DNA from 4 places in the Allobosea sp. MMO-172 genome. Region 3 is predicted to be linked to each of the others. Evidence: predicted binding sites of a transcription regulator. Region 3 holds the regulator's gene; each other region holds the start of a gene.
The links. Region 3 encodes LexA, which represses DNA repair genes until DNA is damaged. Its sites were predicted from a motif close to TGTTCNNNNTGTGTTCNG; they were not measured.
Positions count from the first base shown of each region.

Region 1 (3,988 bases), on a different contig from region 3:
GGTTCAGGGCCTTGACCTCGGACCCTCCGGCCTTCGGGTCCGCCGTGAAGCGGAAGCCCTGCAGCATTCCCACATGCTGGCCCTCGACGAGCACGTCGCCCGTCGCGGTGACCTCAGCCTCCAACATCGCATTCTCCCGCAAGCGGCGCATCAACACGCTGGTGCGCCGATCGACAAATCTATGGGTCAGCCGCTCATGCAGAGCGTCCGACAGCTTGTCCTCTACAAGACGAGCCATGCCCTGCCAATGCTCTGGATCAGGCAACCAGTCGGGACGGTTCGCGACATAGGTCCAGGTCCGCACCTGCGCGATCCGCGCCGAGAGCGTGTCGATCTCGCCATCGGTGCGGTCGAGCGAAGCCAGTTGCGCCGCGTACCAGTCGGCATCGAGCCGGCCATGGCGCATCAGCCTGAGATAGAGCGTCGTCGCCAGATCGGCGTGCTGCATCGGCGATATCTTGCGATAATCCGGCAGCCCGCAGACCTCCCAGAGCCGTTCGACCGCAGCACGGCCCTGCGCCAGCTTCGCGATATCCGGGTCGCGCGCCAGCACCTCCAGCGTCGTCATGTCCTCGGCGATCAGCGCCCGCGTCAGCCCCTGCTCCGATGGCTGGAGGTTCAGCGTGTCCAGCAGGCCGCCGACCGAGCGCAGATCGAGATCGGAATTGCGCCACTGCATCTGGCGAATCGGCTCGAAGCGGTGATTCTCGATCGCTTCGACCAGTTCGGCATCGAAAGGCGGGCAGCGCCCGCTGGTGCCGAAGGTGCCGTCGCGCAGGTGCCGCCCGGCGCGCCCCGCGATCTGGCCGAACTCGGCCGGATTGAGCTTGCGGTAGTGATGGCCGTCGAATTTCTTGTCCGCGGCAAAGGCGATGTGATTGACGTCGAGATTGAGCCCCATGCCGATCGCGTCGGTCGCGACGAGATAATCGACATCGCCGGACTGGTAGAGCTCGACCTGGGCATTGCGGGTCCGGGGCGAGAGCGCCCCCAGAACCACGGCCGCCCCGCCCTTCTGCCGGCGGATCAGTTCGGCGATCGCGTAGACCTCCTCGACCGAGAAGGCGACGATGGCCGAGCGCGGCGCCAGCCGCGTGATCTTGCGATCGCCGGCGAAGGTGAGCTGCGACAGGCGCGGGCGCGTGACGACGTTCACGCCCGGCATGAGCTGCTCGATCAGCGGGCGCATCGTCGCGGCGCCGATCAGCATGGTCTCGGCCCGGCCCCGCCGGTTGAGCAGCCGGTCGGTGAAGACATGGCCACGGTCGAGGTCGGAGGCGAGCTGGATCTCGTCGATCGCGACGAAATCGACCGCGAGATCGCGCGGCATCGCCTCGACCGTGCAAATCCAGAAGCGCGGCCGCTCCGGCTTGATCTTCTCCTCGCCGGTGACGAGGGCGACGGATTGCGCACCGACCTTGTCGACGACGCGTTGATAAACCTCGCGCGCAAGCAGGCGCAGCGGCAGGCCGATCATGCCGGTGGGATGGGCGACCATGCGCTTGATGGCGAGATGGGTCTTGCCGGTATTGGTCGGGCCCAGCACGGCCGTGACGCTATTGGCGCGGGCGGCGGGCGGCAGCGAACGGAAAGGAAGCAAGGCGAAGGAGCCGATCTTCTCGCCCGCCCATGCGGGCGGGAGCGTGGACGGGGTTTATGCAGGCCTAGCAGCCGGCCAAGCAAGAACGAGTCTGGAACGAAGCGGGGCCGAATCGCTGACTCCGGCAGAATCGGGTTTTGTTCCTTTTTCGGAATCCGTTCCCCGGCGGCATGAGCCTTGTCGTCATCGCGCCCTCCCGGATTGGCGTGGCGAGGCGACGCTCAAGGCCGCCTGGCAGGACCCTATTTAAGCCTTTTCGCCCCGGAGACGAGAGGCAAGGCAGATTTCCGACCTGCTGGATGGCTCAATGATGGGCGTGGTCGCACTGCCCGTGATCGGCCAGCGCCTCGATGATCGCGCAATCGCAGGCCGCGACGCCGCCCGAGCAGGTCGTCGCAATCCGCTCCAATTCCTTCTCCAGCGAGCGCAGTTTCGCGATCTTGTCGCGGACCTCGTCGAGATGGGCGACCGAGATCGCATGCGCCTCGTCGCAGGCCATGCCGGGTGTGTCGGAAAGCTTGAGCAGCGTGCGGATATTCTCGACCGCGAAACCGAGATCGCGCGCATGCTTGATGAAGGCGAGGCGCTCGGCGTGACGCCGGCCATAGCGGCGCTGGTTGCCGTCGGAGCGCTCCGGCGGCGGCAGCAGGCCGACCTGCTCGTAATAGCGGATGGTCTCGACCTTGACCCCGGTGCGATCGGCGAGCGCGCCGATCGGCATCACGCGTTCAAGCTTGCCGGCAGCGGTCATGGCAGGGCCTCCAAAGCTGTAGTCTCTACAGATTTAGATAGCGCGGCGCGGCCGAGTTGCAAGCGCGATCAGGCGACGCCCATCGCCAGCAGGTCGTGGACATGGACGAGCCCGGCCGGGCGATCGTCCGGATCGACCACGATCAGCGCGGTGATCCGACTGCGATTGACCAGCTCCAGCGCCTCGACCGCGAGCGTGTCGAGGCCGATCCGGCGCGGATTCGCCGTCATGATGTCGCGCGCCCTCAGCGAGGCGCCGCCGCCCATCGCGGCCTTGCGGCGCAGATCGCCATCGGTGACGACGCCGGCGAGCTTGCCGTCCAGATCCATCACCACGGCACAGCCGAAGCCCTTGTCCGAGATCATCGCGATGACGTCCGGCAGCAGGGTGTCGAGCCCGATCAACGGCAGATCGGCCCCGCGATGCATGATGCTCTCGACCGTTTTCAGCTGCGCGCCGAGCTTGCCGCCGGGGTGATAGACGAAGAAATCCTGCCGCGAGAAGCCGCGCGCTTCCAGAAGCGCCACCGCCAGCGCATCGCCGAGCGCCATCTGCATCGTCGTCGAGGTCGTCGGGGCGAGCCCGTTCGGGCAGGCCTCCGTCGCCTTGGGCAGGACGAGCGCGATATCCGCCTCCTTGCCCAGCGTGCTCTCGGCATTGGCCGTGATCGCGATCAACCCGACGCGGAAACGGCGGGTATAGCCGACGAGCGCGGCAAGCTCGACCGCCTCGCCCGACCAGGACAGGGCGATCACCACATCCTCGGGCTGCACCATGCCGAGATCGCCATGGCTCGCCTCGGCCGGATGGACGAAATGCGCGGGCGTGCCGGTCGAGGCCAGGGTCGCCGTGAGCTTGCGCCCGACATGGCCGGACTTGCCCATGCCGGAGACGATCACGCGGCCGTTCGAGGCCCGGATCATCGCAATGGCCTCGGCGAAAGGCTGGCCCAATCCGTTCGCCAGCGCATCGTGGAGGGCATCGAGCCCGGCACGCTCGGTGGCGATGGTGCGAAGGGCGGAGTCGCGGATATCGGCTGTCATGGCCGGCCCTTTAGCACGCTCGCGCCAGCCATTTCCACCATCTGCCAACGGATGCGGACCGCGTTGACGGCTCCTTAACCCTGTTCGTTCTAACTCCATTAACCATGCGCGCCACCCGCGCGCCCCGCCCTCTGGAGCCCTGCGACGCCCGTGTCCGGCCGCATGACGACCCTGCTTCTGTCCGGCACGGCCTTGGCCGGGCTCGCGCTCGCCTATACGGCCGCGCAGGCGCAGCAGGTGCCGCGCGGCAATCTCAGGACCGGCACGCCGGCCTATGTCGCGCAGCAGCCGGCAACGCCGCAACCTGCCCCCTCCCCGGCAACAGCCGAACCCGAAGCGATCCGTGACCCCGCCGGACTGGTCCAGCGGCAGGGCTCGGCCGTCTCGGGACGGCAGCCCCCGCGTGCCAGCCAGCCGATTCAGCCACCGGCCCTGCGCGGCGTCACCCAGCGCCAGTTCCGACCGCCGCAACCGGCGGTGGCGGCCATGCCGCCCCCACCTCCCCCTCCACCACCGCCACGCCGGCGTGCGGCGACCGAGGAGGATCCCTATGCCGCGCTCGGCATCCGCCTGGGCTCGATCACATTGCGCCCC
Region 1 is NZ_JBBCUM010000003.1:348,195-352,182, forward strand. It holds gene WFK61_RS06885 (helicase-related protein) at 1-1,600, opposite strand, end outside; gene WFK61_RS06890 (MerR family transcriptional regulator) at 1,905-2,324, opposite strand; gene WFK61_RS06895 (KpsF/GutQ family sugar-phosphate isomerase) at 2,420-3,394, opposite strand; gene WFK61_RS06900 (outer membrane beta-barrel protein) at 3,557-3,988, shown strand, end outside.
Region 1: WFK61_RS06885 (helicase-related protein) is a predicted target of LexA. The motif match lies at 1,682-1,699, and genes of this name have one in related genera.

Region 2 (3,988 bases), on a different contig from region 3:
CCTATCACCATCCTCCCGGCCACGCCATCGAAGAGGCCCCTTCCCCGCCCCCCGCCGATCGTGCCAATCCTCGCGCGCCTCATCGGATAGGGAATCGATCTTGAGCGAGGGTATCCAGCGAATCCGCATCGCAGCCGCCCTGCTGACCGACGCTGGCCAGCGCCTGCTGCTCGTCCGCAAGCGCGGCACCGCCTGGTTCATGCAGCCGGGCGGCAAGATCGAGCCCGGCGAACAGCCCCTCGATGCGCTCGCCCGTGAACTCCGGGAAGAGCTGGGACTCGCCACCTCACCCGAAGCCGCGCGCCATTGCGGGCGTTTCGCGGCCCCTGCCGCCAACGAGCCGGGCTTCATCGTCGAGGCCGAGCTTTTCGCCCTGCCTCTCGATGGCGAGCCACGCCCCGCGGCGGAGATCGCCGAGATCGCCTGGCTCGATCCCGGTACGGCCGCCACGCTTCCGCTCGCCCCGCTGACGCGCGATCACGCCTTGCCGCTCTGGCACTCCCTGCTGACGGAGACGACACGATGAACGACCTGATTGCGAGCCCGCGCCGGGCGGATGGCAGCGCCGGTGACGCCGATTACGGCCGCATCGGACAGGGCTACGCTTCCTATCGCCAGCCCGAGCCCGCCATCGCCGCCCTGATCGAGGCGGCGCTCGGCCCGGCCCGGCGCATCCTCAATGTCGGCGCCGGCGCCGGCTCCTATGAGCCGCGCGGCCGCGACATGACGGCGGTCGAGCCTTCCGCCTCGATGCGGGCGCAGCGCCCGGCCGATATCGTCGCCGCGATCGACGCGACCGCGGAGGCCCTGCCCTTTCCCGACGGTCATTTCGACGCGAGCATGGCGACCTTCACCGTGCATCAATGGGCAAACCTCGATGCGGGGCTGCGCGAGATGCGCCGGGTGACGCGCGGGCCGGTCGCGATCCTTTCCTGCGATCCCGAGCTGGTGCAGGCCTTCTGGCTCAATCATTACGCGCCGGAGGTGCTGGCGACCGAGGCGCGGCGCTATCCCTCGCTCGGCCATATCGGCACGGTGCTGGGCGGCGATGTCGAGATCGTCGCGGTGCCGATCCCGCTCGACTGCCGCGACGGCTTCAACGAGGCCTATTACGGCCGGCCGGAGCTGTTCCTCGATCCGGGCGCCCGCTCGGCCTGCTCGGCCTGGAGCTTCGTCGACGAGGCGCGGAACGCCGCCTCGATCGAGAAGCTGCGCCAGGACCTCGCATGCGGCGCCTGGGACGATTGCTATGGCTTCCTGCGCAACCAGCCGAGCTTCGACGGCTCGCTGCGCCTCGTCATCGCGCGGCCCTGAGCCGAAACGGAAAGGCCGGCTCCCTTGCGAGAGCCGGCCCTTCTGAAACCACAGGCAAAGCTCGTCATCCCGGACTCAGCGAAGCGAAGATCCGGGATCCATGCCTGAACCTTGATCGGAGGCGCTCCGGAATGGATCCCGGGTCAAGCCCGGGATGACGGTGCGTTTCCGAGAAAAATTCCCAAGCCCTAGAACGGGATATCGTCGTCGAGATGGCTGGACGACGAGCGTCCGCCGCCACCACCGCCACCGCCCGACATCGCCGGCTGGCGCGAACCGCCGCCGCCACCGCCCATCGCGCTGGAACGGCCGAAGGAGCCGCCACCGCCGCCGCCCGAGCGATCGTCCATATAGCCGCCGCTGCTGCCGCCACCCTCGCCATACTCGTCGCCGCCGCCCTGGCGGCTGTCGAGGATGGTGAGCTCACCGCGGAAGCGCTGCAGCACGATCTCGGTGGTATATTTCTCGACGCCGGATTGGTCCTGCCATTTCCGGGTCTGGAGCTGGCCCTCGATATAGATCTTCGAGCCCTTCTTCAGGTACTGCTCGGCGACCTTCGCCAGGTTCTCGTTGAAGATCACGACCGAGTGCCACTCGGTGCGCTCCTTGCGCTCGCCGCTCTGCTTGTCGCGCCAGGTCTCGGAGGTGGCGATACGCAGATTGACGACAGGCTCGCCGCTGCCGAGGCGGCGCACTTCGGGATCGCGCCCGAGATTGCCGACCAGAATGACCTTGTTGACGCTACCAGCCATGACAGGCTCCGTTTCCTGCGCACTTCACACAAACCGGCCTTGTGACCGGAGCCGAACCCTATCGGCCGATTGAGGCATTATCAATGATGTTCCTGTTTTGTTCAAGTGCTTCGAGCATGGTTTTCCCCCGCTGATTCGCTGACTGGTCAACGTGGCGGCTGTCGGGCTCCGAGAACCGCCTGCGCCATCCGGTCGAGCAGCACCGCGAGCAGGACGATGCCGAACCCGCCGACGAAGCCGAGGCCGGGATCGGCTCGTTGCAGGCCGAGCAGCACGACCTCGCCCAGCCCCTTGGCGCCGATCATCGAGGCGACCACGACCATGGCGAGCGCCATCATGATCGCCTGGTTCAGCCCCTGCAGGATTGTCGGCCGGGCCAGCGGCAATTCGATCAGCCAGAAGGTCTGGCGCGGCCTGAGGCCCAAAGCCCGCGAGGCCTCGACCAGCCCGGCATCGACGCCGCGCAGGCCGAGTTCGGTCAGGCGGGCGAAGGGCGGCAGCGCATAGACCAGCGTCGCGACGAGAGCCGGCGCGCGACCGAGCCCGAGCAGCATCGCGACGGGGATGAGGTAGACGAAGCTCGGGATGGTCTGCATGAGGTCGTAGAGCGGTGCGAGCGCCCGCCCCAATCGCGGCAGCCGCGCCGCGGCGACGCCGAGCGGCAAGCCCAGCAGCACGACGAAGACGACGGCGACCGTCACCAGAGCGAGCGACTGCATCGCCTCGCCCCAGACCCCTAGTCCCGCAAGCGCCAGCGGCAGGGCCGCCATTGCTAATGCGAAACCGACCCGCCGCGTCGCGAGCCAGGCGCCGGCCGCGACCGCCAACACGAAGGCCGGGGCCGGGACATGCTGAAGCAGCGTCTCGGCCAGGCGGACAGGCGCCGTCAGCGCCGCACCGAAACCATCGAGCCTGTCGCCATAACCGGTGACGAGGGCATCGACGGCCCGGTTGATCGCGCCTTGCAGGGTCCTCCCGAAATCCGGCACCAAGGCGGTCGTCACAGGCTCGCAGCAACCTTGCCGGCGACATCGGCCGGCAGCCATTTCTTCCAGGTCTCGCCCTGCGTCTTCAGGAAGACGAGCGCCTGCTGCTCGGGCGTGACGCCCTTCTCGCGGGCTTCGGCCAGCATCTTCGAGGTCACGTCGCTGGTCGTGCCATAGCTCTTGAAGAAGCCGGCGAGCTGCGGCGCCTTCCTGGCGAGATCGACATTGGCGCCGATCACGACCTTGCTGGTCGGATAGGCCGTGGCGCGTTTGGGAGCGTCGCTCGCCTTGAGCTCGGCCCAGATGCTCGCGTCGAAGGGCGCCTCCTCCAGCTTGACGAGATCATAGGCGCCGAGCAGCCAGCTCGGCCCCCAGTAATAGAACACGACCGGGCGCTTGCGCTTCAGCGCGGCCTCGATCGCGGCGACCAGCGCCTCGCCCGAACCGCCGCGCGTATTGGTGAAGTCATCAGCGAGCCCGTAGACCGCGAGCTTCTTGGTGTTGATGCCCTCGCAGACCCAGCCGGCGACGCAATTGTAGAAGCGCCCCTTCCCCGGCTCCTCCGGGTCGGCGAACAAGGCCTTGTAGCGCTTCAGGTCCTCGGGCTTCCTGAGGTCCGGCGCCTTGGCATCGGCGCCCGAGACGAGATAGCGCGGCACGAACCAGCCCTCGCTCGCATCCGGGAAGGTGGTGCCGAGCGGCTCGACCTTGCCGGCCTCGGCCGCCTTCACCCAGGCATCGACCGGGTTGGCCATCCAGATTTCCATGACGATATCGACATCGCCGCGTGCCATGCCGTTGACCAGCGGCGCGATCACGCCTGGCACGCGCTCGACCTTGCAGCCGAAGCCACGCTCGGCGATCGCGCTGGCGACGGCGGTGTGGAAGGCGGCGGAATCATAGTCGAGACCGGCCATCTTCAGCTGCCGGTCGAGT
Region 2 is NZ_JBBCUM010000022.1:29,732-33,719, reverse strand. It holds gene WFK61_RS23885 (NUDIX hydrolase) at 101-526, shown strand; gene WFK61_RS23880 (class I SAM-dependent methyltransferase) at 523-1,314, shown strand; gene ssb (single-stranded DNA-binding protein) at 1,503-2,066, opposite strand; gene WFK61_RS23870 (ABC transporter permease) at 2,213-3,070, opposite strand; gene WFK61_RS23865 (ABC transporter substrate-binding protein) at 3,067-3,988, opposite strand, start outside.
Region 2: ssb (single-stranded DNA-binding protein) is a predicted target of LexA. The motif match lies at 2,154-2,171, and genes of this name have one in related genera.

Region 3 (3,988 bases):
TCAATGTCGATCTCGCCGTGACCGAGCGGCTGGCCCCGCGCGTGCCTGCCGACCGCATCGTCATCAGCGAGAGCGGCATCTTCACACATGAAGACATCGCCCGGCTCAACCGGATCGGCGTGAACACCTTCCTCGTCGGCGAGAGCCTGATGCGGCAGGCCGACGTCACCGCCGCGACGCAGGCGCTGCTCACCGGCAAGGCCGTCGCGGCGTGAGCCGGCTCAGCCATCTCGACGCGCAAGGCCAGGCGCATATGGTCGATGTCGGCGGCAAGGCCGAGACGACCCGCATGGCGATCGCCGAAGGCCAGGTCGTCATGGCACCGGAGACGATCGCGATCGTGCGCGACGGCAACGCCAAGAAGGGCGACGTGCTCGGCACCGCGCGCCTCGCCGGCATCATGGCGGCGAAGCGCACGCATGAGCTGATCCCGCTCTGCCACCCGCTGTTGCTCAGCAAGATCGCCGTCGATCTTGAGATCGACGAGGCCCTGCCGGGCGTGCGCGTGCGCGCCGAGGTCAGAATGAAGGGCCAGACCGGCGTCGAGATGGAGGCGCTCACCGCCGTCTCCGTCGCCTGCCTGACGGTCTACGACATGGTCAAGGCCGTCGACCGGGCGATGCGGATCGAGAATATCCGTCTGCTGCACAAATCCGGCGGCCAGTCCGGCGACTACGAGGCTAAAGTTGGTTAGAGGAGTGAGCACGATGGCGTCCGAAAACCGGTTCCCACTTTTCGGCATCGTGCTCTGATGGCGCTCACTCCGGTCCCCGTCGCGCGCAAGGCGCTGCTCGACAGCATTCCGGGGCCGACGGGAGCGGAAACCCTGCCGCTGGCGCAATGCGCCTGGCGGGTGCTCGCCGGCGAGGTCAAGGCGCTCAGGACCCAGCCGCCCTTCGCCAATTCTGCCATGGACGGCTACGCCGTGCGCGGCGACGAGATGGCGGAAGGCGTCTCGCTCTCGGTCATCGGCGAATCCGCCGCCGGCCGGGCCTATGAGGGTGCCGTCGGGCCGGGACAGGCCGTGCGCATCTTCACGGGCGCGCCGATGCCTGACGGAGCCGACACCATCCTGATGCAGGAAGACGCTGACGGCGTCGGCAGCCCGGTCATCCGCGTCCGCATCCCGCCGGCCAAGGGCAAGTTCCTTCGCGCCGCCGGGCTCGATTTCCACGCGGGCGACGTCCTGCTTTCGGCCGGCCGCGTGCTCGACAGCGCGGCGCTCGGGCTTGCCGCCGCGATGGGACATCCGGCCCTGCCGGTCAGGCGCAAGCCGCGGGTCGCGATCCTCGCCACCGGCGACGAATTGGTGGCGCCGGGCGAACCGGTCGGGCGCGACCAGATCGTCGCCTCGAACTCGTTCTCGCTCGCGGCGCTTGTCGAGAAGGCCGGCGGCACCGTGCTCGATCTCGGCATCGCGCGCGACGACCATGCCGATCTGGCCAGCAAGATCGCAAGGGCGAGCGAGGCCGATGCCGATGTGCTGATCACGCTCGGCGGCGCCTCCGTCGGCGCGCATGACCTCGTTCAGGAGGCGCTGACGCGCGCCGGCATGACCCTCGGCTTCTGGAAGATCGCGATGCGGCCGGGCAAGCCGATGATGACCGGCCGGCTCGGCCGGATGGTCGTGGTCGGGCTGCCGGGCAACCCGGTCTCCTCGATCGTCTGCGGCCATCTCTTCGTGCTGCCCTTGATCGAGGCGCTGCTCGGCATCGCCGATGCCGATCGCGACCGCAGCATCCCCGCCATCCTCGGCCGCGACATGCCCGGCAATGACGAGCGCGAGGACTATCTGCGCTCGGAGTTGATTCTGACTCCGGAAGGCTGGGTCGCAACGCCCTTCGACCGGCAGGATTCCTCGATGCTCGGCACGCTGGCGCGCGCGCAAGCCCTCACGATCCGCCCGGCCCATGCCGCGCCGGCCAGGAAGGGCGACCCCTGCCATATCCTGCCCTTGCGGTAGCAGCTTGCGGAACACAAGCAGAACGCGTATGGTGTTCGTGCTTTGTTTCGAATCTGCGCTTTGAGGGGCTGGCGGCGACCATGCTGACACGCAAGCAACACGAACTCCTGCGCTTCATCCAGGAACGCTTGCGCGAAAGTGGCGTGCCCCCTTCCTTCGACGAGATGAAGGACGCGCTCGACCTGCGCTCGAAATCCGGCATCCACCGCCTGATCATGGCGCTGGAGGAGCGCGGCTTCATCCGCCGCCTGCCGAACCGCGCCCGCGCGCTCGAAGTCATCAAGATGCCGGACGGGCTCGGCGCGCCGCAGCCGCGGCCCCGCTTCAGCCCCGCCGTCGTGCAGGGTGGTCTCGGCGCGCAGCCGAGCGTCGCCAAGCCTCGCCCCGCTGCCATCGAGGACGACAGCCGGCATTCCATCGCCATTCCGGTCATGGGGCGGATCGCGGCAGGCACGCCGATCTCGGCGATCCAGAGCCGCAGCCACACGGTCTCGCTGCCGCCGGACATGCTCGGCTCGGGCGAGCATTACGCGCTGGAAGTACGCGGCGATTCGATGGTCGAGGCCGGCATTCTCGACGGCGACACGGTCGTCATCCGCAGGCAGGACACCGCCAATACCGGCGACATCGTCGTGGCGCTGATCGACGACGAGGAAGCGACGCTGAAGCGCCTGCGCAAGCGCGGCTCCTCGATTGCGCTCGAAGCGGCGAACCCGGCTTACGAGACCCGCGTGCTCGGCCCCGACCGGGTCAAGATCCAGGGCCGCCTCGTCAATCTGATGCGGCGTTACTGAAGGCGCTCGACATCCGCATCGGCTTCGCTCTCGATCGCTGACGCGGGTTGTACCGTCGCAGGCTGACCGGCCGACCGGTTTGCAACCTCAACCGGACGAGGCTCACGCCGGCGACTCCAGGGGCGATCGGCGGCGCTTGGTTCCGAGGTTCGACTGCTCCACCCTGCCGTCGTCCGGTAGAGCGAGGTCGCACCGTCGCGCGTGAGCGCCATGCGCTCGACCAGCCTGGCCTTGCAGGCTCCGCTCCAGGGGATGGCGGTGACGACGAGGTCGGCGCGCAGGCAATCCTCGATGATGGCAAGGCGCTCGCGCGTATAGGAGACCGTGCGCTTGTCGGCTGTCTGCGCCACGCAGGCCAGGCGGTCGCAGGCGATGCCGTTGCGCAGCGTAGGATCGTCCGGCGAGCGGTTGTCGCCATCGGCCGCAAGCCATTGCTGCAGGACGAAGCGGCTGGGCTTGCCCGCGATCGCGAGGCGTCCGTCCGGCCCGCGCACCGCCAGCCCGGAGCCGTCGCGCTCGATCAGGATTTCCGGCCGCTCCGGCTTGCCGGCTATCGCCACGCCGAGGATGAGCGGCACGGCGGCCAGCCAGCGCCAGCCCGTGGTCCAGAGCGTCAGCCAGAGCAGCGCCATCGCGAAGCAGGCCAGCACGGCCGGGCCGAAGGCTGCGATCGTCACGGTGGAATGGTCGATGGTCGCAACCCAATGCGCCACCCTGAGCACGACATCGGAGGCGAGCCCCATCAAGGCCCAGGCCGGCCAGTCCAGTCCGAACGGGTAGGCCAGCACGCCGAACACCGCCGCCGGCATCACGAAGAGCGAGACGAAGGGCAGCGCCATCGCGTTGCCGAGCAGGCCGAAGGGGTTGAAGGTCTGGAAATGATAGGCGCCGAAGGGTGCGGTCGCGGCCGTCGCCAGCATGGTGGTGACGAGGATGCCGAGCGCCACCGTCCAGATCGGCCCGAGCGGCCAGGGCAAGGCCGGCGGCGGCTCGCTGCGGTCTCTTCTCTCCCAGCGCTCGGCGAAGGCGATCAGCGCCGCGACCGCACCGAAGGACATCTGGAAGCTTGGGCCGAGCAGCGCCTCCGGCTCGCGCAGCAGCACGATCATGGCGGCGAGCGCGAGGTTGCGCATGCTCAGCGCCGCGCGATCGACGAGGATCGCGCCGAGCATAACCAGCGTCATGATCAGCGAGCGTTCGGTCGCGACATCACTGCCCGAGAAGATGCAAT
Region 3 is NZ_JBBCUM010000024.1:13,618-17,605, forward strand. It holds gene trpC (indole-3-glycerol phosphate synthase TrpC) at 1-215, shown strand, start outside; gene moaC (cyclic pyranopterin monophosphate synthase MoaC) at 212-694, shown strand; gene WFK61_RS24460 (molybdopterin molybdotransferase MoeA) at 752-1,963, shown strand; gene lexA (transcriptional repressor LexA) at 2,044-2,757, shown strand; gene WFK61_RS24470 (ComEC/Rec2 family competence protein) at 2,751-3,988, opposite strand, start outside.

Region 4 (3,988 bases), on a different contig from region 3:
GACTGCTTCGCCGGCGTCTGGGCCCATAACATCCAGGCGATGGGCCGGCTCGACCAGGGCGATATCGAGGAAGCGCTGCGCTCGGCCGCCGCGATCGGCGACGACAAGCTGCAGCAGGCATCGCAGGGCGTCGTGGTGCCGGATTCCTTCACGCACGGCTCCTCGGCCCAGCGCACGAAATGGTTCAATGTCGGCTTCCAGTCCGGCTCCATGCAGCGCTGCGACACGTTCCGGAACCCGGTCTGACGCGACCTCCATCGTTCACACCGCGTTATCCTTATCGACCTAGGTTGCGCGGATGAGCCACTGGAGACCTCTCATGCGCCATTTCCTGATCGCCGCGGCGTTTGCCGCCAGCGCAGCCATGATGGCGCCGGCAGCGTCGGCAGCACCGGTGAGCGAAACGCTTCCGCCGGCGTTGGCCGAGCAGCTCGACGCTCAGCCGATCGCCTTCACCGCCAGCGCCGCGAAGCGCGAGCGGATGATGATGATCCAACGGAACCTGGAAGCGGAGCGGCGCTACAACCGCGGCGGCGGACGTGGCCCTGGCGGCTATGATCGTGGCTACGGCCGGGGTCCCGGTTACGGCCGCGGCCCCGGATACGGCCCGCGCCATGACAGCCCGCCGCCCTATGGCCCCCGTCGCAACTACGACCGCCGCTGGTAACGCCGGCAAGGCCCGGACAACAGAACGGGCCCGAACCGGGCCCGCGACATCCACATTCGGCGCGGAGGGCTGGCATCCAGCCCTCCGCTTCGTTTTCATGGAGCTATCAGCTCCAGAATCCTTCCTGATGCACGCGAGGCGAGAACGTATCTTCGTCCTCTTGCTGTTCCTCGCGTTTGTCCTCTTCGCGCTCGGCTTCGAACGCTGAACAGGAATCGTGCCGGTCAAGCATGGGTCTCTCCTTTCGAAGGTCTGAGGGAGGTGCTTTGGGCAACCGTCAACATATGAACTTATGCTGCATCGCACAAGTTCCGCCGCGAAACGCGATCTGCCATGCACCTGCAGCATGACCGGCCGATGACATTGTGGAGCGCGAGAACGGCCTAGCCGGCCCGCTCCCGCACGACCGGCAAGCGCACCGGCGCCCGGTCGATGCGGCCGGCCGCAGCCGCCGCGCGTAGCATGACGAGCCCGGCCCCGAGCCTGCGGGCGCCCAGTGAAAAGGCCAGCCGCTCGCGCAGGGAAGCGGCGATCCCACTTGCGGGAATCAGGGCCGGCTTCGCCGCAGCCACCAGAAGATGGCGCTCCACGGCCTGCACCCAATGGGCCTGCGGCACGTCGCCGGCATCGAACAGGACTACGCGATCACCCCGCGCACCGGCCGCGCCGTCCTGCCAGGCGCTGCCGTTGCTCGCGCGCAGATAGCGGGCACCGGTCGCGTCGGCAGCCCGTTCCGTCTCGGGCGAACCAACCGTATCGACGAGCACCGCGTGGCCGAGAAAGCCTTCCGCCACGGCCGGAATCAGCACGGAGAGGGTCGCGGCGAGCGCCTGCTGGGAACCATCGCTGCGGATCACGGCTGTGAGCATGAGCAAAATCCTATGCCGCAACGCAGCATGCCACAATCCCGTCACTTGCTTTTTGTTCCCTATATGTTCACTCTACATGAGACCAGAACGCGTCGATTCCCGGCGCGTGACGCGGTTCGGAAGCCATGCCCCAGGCCAGACCCACCTTACGGCCCTTCCCGGCGGCCCAGCCCCTGCGGCGAGCTGACAGGGAGCCGAGCGTTTCCGCGCCGGTCGTAGCCCCCGCCGACCCGATGGCCTATGCCGGCCACCGCATCGATCCCGACAGGCGGCGCGGGCGCGGCGCCACGATCAACCCGGGCGGCCGCTACGAGATGGAGCAGCGCGTCACCGAGGATGACGGCTGGGGCTCGCTGGAGGAGCTGCCGCCGTTCTCGACCGAGATCGCCTATGAGAAGGCGCGCACCATCATCACGCGCAACGACTCGCCGGACATCTCCTTCGATCGTTCGATCAATCCCTATCGTGGCTGCGAGCATGGCTGCGTCTACTGCTTCGCCCGGCCGACCCATGCCTATCTCGGCCTGTCGCCGGGGCTCGACTTCGAGAGCAAGCTGACGGCGAAGCCCGATGCGGCAGCGCTGCTGGAGAAGGAGCTATCCTCGCCCTCCTACCAGCCGCGCACGATCGCGATCGGCACCAATACCGACGCCTATCAGCCGATCGAGAAGAAGCTCCGGATCATGCGCCAGATCCTGGAGGTGCTGGCGAAGTTCAACCACCCCGTCGGCATCGTCACGAAATCGGCACTGGTCCAGCGCGACATCGATATCCTCGCGCCGATGGCGGAGAAAGGGCTGGTCAAGGTCGCGCTCTCCGTGACGACGCTCGACCCGAAGACCGCGCGCGGGATGGAGCCGCGCGCCGCCTCCCCCGCCAAGCGGCTGGAGACGATCCGCAAGCTGTCGGAAGCCGGCATCCCGGTCACGGCGCTGGTGGCGCCGATCATCCCGGCGATCAACGAGCACGAGATCGAGCGCATTCTCGACGCAGCGAAGGCGGCGGGCGCCGAAGCCGCCGGCTATGTGCTGCTCAGATTGCCGCTCGAAGTCCGCGACATAGTGCAGGAATGGCTGCTGACGCATCACCCCGACAAGCTCCGGCATGTGATGTCGCTGATCCGCTCGACGCGCGGCGGCAAGGACTACGATTCGCAATGGGGCCAGCGCATGGTCGGCTCCGGCCCTTATGCCTGGATGATCGGGCGGCGCTTCGAAATGGCGGCCGAGCGCATCGGCTTCAACGCAACGCGGCGACGGCTGCGGACGGACCTTTTCGTGAAGCCGGAGAAGGAGAAGGCGCAGTTGAGCCTGTTTTGAGGGTTGGGTTTCCGGGCAGCGCGACGAGACAATTGAAAACCGCGGGATCCCCTCTCCTGTAAGGAGAGGGGTAGGGGTGAGGTGTCGGCCGCTGGACCAGTTGCGTGGCCCCTCACAGCTGCCGCGGTTGGGTTGCAACCATGGCGTCCGACGGCCTACCCCTCACCCTGCCCTCTCCCTCCGGGAGAGGGTTTCCCGCGGTTCCGGCATCGACCAAGTCGGGCACGAGCATGGCGGTGTGAATGCACGTTAGCCGGTGGAGCGCATCCTCGCCGCTCTGGCCCTATGCCCCGGCCTGCTGCATAACCCCGCCATGCCCGCCGATTTCAGCCGCGAGACCTCCGCCATTGCCAACGGCCTGTGGCCACTCGCCGGAATCGACGAGGTCGGGCGCGGGCCGCTCGCGGGCCCTGTCGTCGCGGCGGCGGTGATCCTCGATCCCGGGCGGGTGCCAGACGGGCTCGACGATTCGAAGAAGCTGTCGGCCGCGATCCGCGAGGAACTGTTCGGCGAGATCATGGAACGGGCGCTGGCGGTATCCATCGCCAGCGTGACCGCTGCGGAAATCGACGCCATCAACATCAGGCAGGCGACGCTGCTGGCGATGCGCCGCGCCGTGGCCGCCCTGCCGCTGACACCTCTCCACATCCTGGTCGACGGCAACGACCCGCCGCAATTCGCCTGCTCCTGCGAGGCGATCGTCCATGGGGACGGACAGGTCGCCTCGATCGCGGCGGCTTCGATCGTCGCCAAGGTCACGCGGGACCGGATGATGGCGCGGCTCTCGCAGCTTTACCCGGCCTATGGCTTCTCCGGCCATGTCGGTTACGGCACGCCGCAGCACCGCAAGGCGATCGCCGCACACGGCCCCTGCCCCGAGCACCGCTATTCCTTCGCACCGGTGAAGGGCGTCTGGTTCCGGTAGAAGCCTTGTTCCGCTGCGCGTCATTCTCGGGCTGAGCGAAGCGCAGACCCGATAATCCCTTCCGGAAAGAGGTCCCGGCGCCCCCATGTCACGAGATGCCCGGGTCAAGTCCGAGCATGACGGCCTGTTTTGGCCAAGAGGGAAACGGACCGCCCTTGTAAACTGCCGTAACGGCAGCTCCAGACGTTAACCGCCGTTTACGAATTTC
Region 4 is NZ_JBBCUM010000001.1:281,846-285,833, forward strand. It holds gene ypfJ (KPN_02809 family neutral zinc metallopeptidase) at 1-246, shown strand, start outside; gene WFK61_RS01300 (hypothetical protein) at 320-667, shown strand; gene WFK61_RS01305 (hypothetical protein) at 774-899, opposite strand; gene WFK61_RS01310 (hypothetical protein) at 1,051-1,536, opposite strand; gene WFK61_RS01315 (PA0069 family radical SAM protein) at 1,770-2,855, shown strand; gene WFK61_RS01320 (ribonuclease HII) at 3,112-3,780, shown strand.
Region 4: WFK61_RS01315 (PA0069 family radical SAM protein) is a predicted target of LexA. The motif match lies at 1,590-1,607, and genes of this name have one in related genera.